Linked DNA regions of Prosthecobacter debontii. The protein of the gene in region 1 interacts with the protein of each later gene in a pairwise test. Links are inferred from orthologs where the notes say so. Each region holds a gene or a part of one and is shown on either strand. Other genes may lie near its edges.

Region 1 (3,049 bases):
GACGTGGCCATGCCGAACCATCATGAAGCTGTGTAACTCGATTTCTGCCTCGGCAATCCTCGCCAAGAAGGCTTGAAGGGCCTCCGAAGAGACGCCTTGAGCGGCGGGTGTGCTGCGCGGAAGTCCGCTGTTCGATGGGATCGTTTTCGCAGGTAGCTGAGGAAGCCACAGGCCAAGACTGCTCACGGTGAGCTGCTGAAGAAAACGGCGACGGGTCGAAGGTATCATGGCCGGAGATTAGCGTTCGGCCAGATCCGAAGCCAAGCTCGAACTGTGGCCGAATGGGCCAACTTTTTCAGGGGCCTGAACATCGTCCGTGCATTTGCTCCCAAATGATGGTTCAAAGTGAGGTCACGAATGCCGCCTCCGACCTCCCATTCCTCTTCACCTGCTGCCCAAAGCTTCTTTGATTTGGGATTGCCGCGTGGTGAGTCTCCTGAGGAGAGCGGCAGCGGGGCCATTCGGAAAGTGGCGCGGGTTCAGCTCGAAACGGCCGCCGCGTTGGAGCTCGACTACGCGATCCCCGAGAAACTGGAGAAATCCGTGCGAGTTGGCACCCGTCTCACCGTGCCTCTCCAACAGCAGCGTGTCACCGCCGTGGTCCTAGAGATTTTAGACAGTCCTGAGGGGAATACGCGTCTGAAGGAGATTCTTTCCGTCGTGGGTTCACGCCCCATGTTTACTTCGGGGCTTCTGCGATTGGCCAACTGGATTTCCGAATACTACGTGGTGCCTGTGAACCGTGTGCTGCGGACGATGTTACCGCAGGCGGTGAGGGAAAAGCCGGAGACGTTCTTGACGGATAGCCATCTCAAACTGGCGAAGGAACCCTCCCCGGAAATCTTTGATAAACTGCATCAGACGGCCCCCATGCAGGCACGCATTTTGGAAAAGCTGCGCAGCCATGGTGGGGAGGCCACCTTGAGTGAATTGCGCCGTGAACTGCCGCGAGCAACGACCATCATCAAGCCACTGATCAAAGCGGGGTGGATCACCCGCAGCGAGATCCGGGTGGAGCGAGACCCTTTTCAAACGGAGGAGTTTCTGCCTAGCCAGCCACTGAAGCTGACGGAGGAGCAGCAAGCGGCTTATGACACCCTCATCAAGACTCTCGGTGTCATGTTTGCCGCCGAGGCATCGCCAGCAGGCGGAGAAGAGCCCAAGCCTTCCACCTTGCTGCTGCATGGCGTGACCGGAAGCGGTAAGACCGAGGTCTATTTGCAAGCGATTGCCGAGGTCTTGAAGCAAGGCAAAACCGCCTTGGTGCTCGTGCCCGAGATCAGCCTGACGCCGCAGACGATTGAACGATTTAAAGCTCGTTTTTCGGAGCGCAAAGACGCGATTGCTGTGCTGCACAGCCATCTGAGCGATGGGGAACGACACGATGAGTGGTTCAAGATTCACGAGGGCAGGGCACAGATCGTGATTGGAGCCCGCAGTGCCATTTTTGCTCCTCTCGAGAACTTGGGTTTGATCATTGTGGATGAGGAGCATGAGCCTTCTTACAAGCAGGAAGACGCTCCGCGTTATCATGCCCGAGACGTGGCAGTCGTGAGGGGGCGAATTGAAAAGTGCCCCGTCCTGTTAGGCTCGGCGACTCCCAGCCTGGAGTCGTTTCAGAACGCCACCACTGGGAAGTATCAACTCCTCACCATGACCAAGCGGACAGACGGGAAATCCATGCCTCTGATCCGGATTGTGGATATGCGAATGGAGCGCCGGAAGGGAACCGAAGTGTCTTTTGCGAACACCGGCATCCTTTCCCAAAAACTCCGCACGGCCATCACCGATCGCCTAACCAAAAAGGAACAAACGATCCTTTTCCTGAACCGTCGTGGTTTCAATACCAGCCTTTCTTGCGTGTCTTGCGGAGAGACAGTCCAATGCCAAGAGTGTGCCATCCCGATGACCTTGCATAAGAAGGACAATCGCCTCGTCTGCCACATCTGCGGGGCCCGGAGAGTGCCGCCCACCAAGTGTCCTGCCTGCAAGGAGCCTGGGCTCAAATACAGCGGGTTTGGCACGGAACGGGTGGAGCAGGCCGTCAAAGAAGTCTTTCCACAAGCTCGTATTGCCCGCGTGGATACGGACACCATGCAGCGGAAGAATCAGCTCCGGGACACCTTGAAAGAGTTTCGAGCGCAGAAGCTGGACATCCTCATCGGGACTCAGATGATTGCCAAAGGACTGGACTTTCCCAATGTCACGCTAGTCGGCGTTTTGAATGCTGACACAGCCCTGAATATCCCTGACTTCCGTGCGGCGGAGCGCACCTTCCAATTGCTCGTCCAGGTGGCAGGTCGAGCAGGGCGTGGTGAGGTGAAAGGTGAGGTCTTTGTGCAAACCCACGCTCCGCATAGTCCGGCCATTCAGTTTAGCCGACACAATGACTTCGATGGTTATGCTCTTCAGGAGCTCGAGCATCGCATCGCTTTCAAATATCCACCCTTCAGTCATGTGGTGCTGATCAGTGCGCGAGGGAAACACGAGGCCCAGGCGGAGTTTGCCCTTCAGACCTTGCACAAGCGTCTGGAGAATGATCTGCCGGAGGGGTGCATCATGGGGGAACCCGCACCCGCACCGCTGGCGAAGGCGCATGGGCACCATCGGTTCCAGCTTCTTCTCCGCAGTGAAAAAATTCGTGCCTTATGTGCTCACATCCGCAAGGTGATCGCGGGTCTGAGTCTGCCCCAAGACATCTACATCACCTGGGATGTGGACCCCATGAATGTAGGCTAGGGGAGGCTGGTCCGACGCAGGTCAGTCTGCCTTCTTGTGCTCACCGATGGCTTGCTCCAAAGCTCTCCAACCGAGCATGGCACACTTCACCCGCTGGGGAAACTTCTGCACGCCTTCCATCAGAACCAGCTCGCCCAGGGAATCCTCATCCTTAACGGGTGCATCGCCGAGAACGACATGGCGGAAGTCTTCCATGAGGGATTGAACCTTACCGCCCTCCGCGCCTTTGATCTTCACGGTCATCATGGAGGCACTGGCTTGGCTGATGGCACAACCTTGGCCGATGAATTTGATGTCTTCGACTTTACCG
Region 2 (2,766 bases), on another replicon or contig:
CGGCGCCTTCGTCGCGGGATTGACGCCGGAGGGCGGAGGCGCGGTGGCTTTTCCTGTTCTCAGTGTCTTTTTCAGCATCGACCGTGTACTCGCCCGTGACTTTAGCCTGATGATCCAGAGCATCGGTATGACCAGCGCCAGCATCTTCATCCTCAGCTATCGGGGAAATGTGATGAGCCGTTATCGGCCGATGCTGTGGTTCATTCCCGTCGGCTTCGTGGGGTTCGTGCTGGGGATGCTCACTCTCCAAAAAATCCCGGTTTACATCATCCAGGCCCTGTTTCTCAGCCTCATCACCACCTTTGCCATCGCTTACTTTTACAGCAGTCATCGCGGGCAAAAGATGACGCTGGAGATCACGAGCAAGACGGACATCGCCTTCCTGTGTGCCATCTTGATTCTCGGGGGCATGTGTGCCAGCCTCTTCGGCACAGGGGCAGACATCATCCTCTACACGCTGCTGGTCACCCGATTCGGCATGCAGGAAAAGGTGGCTACGCACCTGAGCATCATGATCATGGCGGCCATGAGCGTGCTCGGGTATGCCTACCGGCATTTCTACGATGCCGGGCTCACGCATGATCAGGTGCGCACCTGGCTGTGTGCGTATCCCGTGGTGCTGTTCATGGCACCGTTTGGCTCCTACATCCTCCAGGGGATGAATGTGGAGTGGATGCTGCGAGGGGTGGTCATTCTGAATGTGGCCCAACTCCTCTACTTCAACATCAACAAACCTTCCGTGGAGAAGCTGATTGCCTCAGGAGCATTTTCCATTGTGCTCATGGTGGTCTTTGCCTCCGCTCTCTCCCGTCTGGCTAAGAAAAGCGGAGAACGCGACGCGGATACGGCCCTGCCTGAGCCGGGAGAGGTGTAGGAACCTTCTCCTGGCCAGCCTTTTGCTCGGGTTTAAAAAATGGTTGTGGCGCAATCTCCTGGATGGATAAGGTGACGGAATTATGGCCTCGCTCAATAAAGTCATGCTCATTGGCAATCTCACCCGCGATCCGGAGGTGCGCTACACGCCCAAAGGAAGTGCGGTCTGTGACATGGCCATCGCAGTCAATCGCCGTTACCTGACGGAAAGCGGGGAGCGCCAGGAAGAAGTGACCTACCTGGATATTGTGCTCTGGGGCAAGACGGCTGAACTCGCCGGTCAATACCTCGCCAAAGGCCGCTCGGTTTTCGTCGAAGGTCGCCTTCAGATGGACACCTGGGAAGACAAAGCAACAGGCCAGAAGCGCAGCAAGATCAAGATCGTGGCTGAGAACATGCAGTTCCTCAACAATGCCGGTGGCGGTGGCCCAGGCAATGGCGGCGGCGGTGGATACAGCGGTGGTGACGACTCTGAGGGCTACAGCGCCCCAGCACCCCAGCAGCAGCGTCGCCAAGGTGGCGGGGGCGGCGGTGGTGGTGGTGGTGGCAACTACGGAGGAGGCGGGGGCGGCAGCGGTGGCTATCAACAGCGCTCCGGCGGCCAGCAGAGGCCTCCTCAGCGGCCTGCTCCAGCCCAACAGCACGATGATTTCGGTGAAGGCCCCATCACGGATGGGATGGAAGACGACGATATTCCGTTTTGATCTTTTCAGGAGGTGCAGATGTGCAGCGTTTGCGCTTCCTCATACCCGCATTGGTCTGGGCCTAGGAAAGGTGGGCTCAAGTTCGTTGGCGCTTTAACGGAGCGGATTTTCTCCGCTCCAGACGCCAAACCTACCGAACTCGCATTCCCACCTGCTATGAAAGCTCTGTTACCCGCCCTGCTGCTCACCTTTGCCAGCCTCACCGTCGTTTTCGCCAAAGGTGGCCGCCCCATCAATGACGTCTGCCCTGTGGAAGGGAAACCTGGTCGCCCGATCTATCGCATCTTCACGGATGAAGGCACCATCATCTTTTGCTGTGCCGACTGCGTGGAAGCGTATCAAAAGAATCCCAACCGCTACCCGGTGAAGAAGTCTGAGAAATAGTGTTCTGAGACGACGCGGCTTGCAATTGGCGGAGACTTCGGGCTTGAATCCCCCAGTCTCCCACCATGCACGTCTCTTCTGCCCGCACTCCTTGGTATCGCGTTCTGTATCTCCAGGTCATCATGGCCGTGGTGATCGGCATTCTCATCGGGCATTTTTTTCCTGAGGCGGGAAAAGCACTGGAGCCTCTGAGCAAAGGCTTCATCAAGCTCATCAAGATGATGATCGCGCCGATCATCTTCTGCACCGTGGTGCATGGCATCGCGTCCATTGGCGACTTGAAAAAGCTCGGCCGAGTCGGTGGCAAGACGCTGCTCTACTTTGAGGTCGTTTCGACCTTAGCCCTCATCATCGGCTTGATCGTGGTGAATACCCTGCAACCAGGCGCGGGTTTCAATGCAGATATCAGCGCTCTGGATGCGAAGTCCGTGGCCACCGTGCATGAGTATGCCAACAAAGCTCACTCTCTGAGCACGACAGACTTTCTGCTCAACATCATTCCCAGCGCCTTCGTTGGGGCCTTTGCAGGAGGAGATCTCCTCCAGGTCGTATTCATCGCTCTGCTGACAGCCTTCGCTATCGCCAGTCTAGGAGAGCGCGGCCTGCCTGTGCTGCACGTGATCGATCGAGCTGGCGAGGTCTTCTTTGGCATCATGCGCATCGTCATCAAGGTCGCTCCCCTGGGGGCTCTGGGGGCGATGGCTCATACGATCGGCAGTTACGGCATCGGCTCCTTGCAGCAGCTTCTCTATTTGATGCTGGGCTTTTACACGACTTCGATCCTATTCGTGGTGGTGGTGTTGGG

Evidence for each region. The genes of interacting proteins can lie anywhere in the genome.
Region 2: the proteins of priA (region 1) and B5D61_RS24220 interact in binary tests that used the Escherichia coli proteins (3 or more experiments, as listed by UniProt). The link is inferred for Prosthecobacter debontii from one-to-one orthologs.

What each region holds. Positions count from the first base shown.
Region 1 is NZ_FUYE01000010.1:38,035-41,083, reverse strand. The notes cover bases 9-3,048. They hold priA (replication restart helicase PriA), read left to right. Parts: upstream 9-357; coding sequence 358-2,739; downstream 2,740-3,048. Other genes in these bases: sufU (Fe-S cluster assembly sulfur transfer protein SufU), read right to left, coding at 2,761-3,048; B5D61_RS15265 (serine hydrolase domain-containing protein), read right to left, coding at 9-228. In the rest of the region: more of B5D61_RS15265, read right to left, coding at 1-8; more of sufU, read right to left, coding at 3,049-3,049.
Region 2 is NZ_FUYE01000026.1:51,282-54,047, forward strand. Bases 10-2,766 are described here. They hold B5D61_RS24220 (single-stranded DNA-binding protein), read left to right. Parts: upstream 10-956; coding sequence 957-1,577; downstream 1,578-2,766. Other genes in these bases: B5D61_RS24215 (sulfite exporter TauE/SafE family protein), read left to right, coding at 10-874; B5D61_RS24225 (hypothetical protein), read left to right, coding at 1,734-1,961; B5D61_RS24230 (dicarboxylate/amino acid:cation symporter), read left to right, coding at 2,027-2,766. Outside these bases: more of B5D61_RS24215, read left to right, coding at 1-9. UniProt on the Escherichia coli protein: Plays an important role in DNA replication, recombination and repair. Binds to ssDNA and to an array of partner proteins to recruit them to their sites of action during DNA metabolism. Acts as a sliding platform that migrates on DNA via reptation.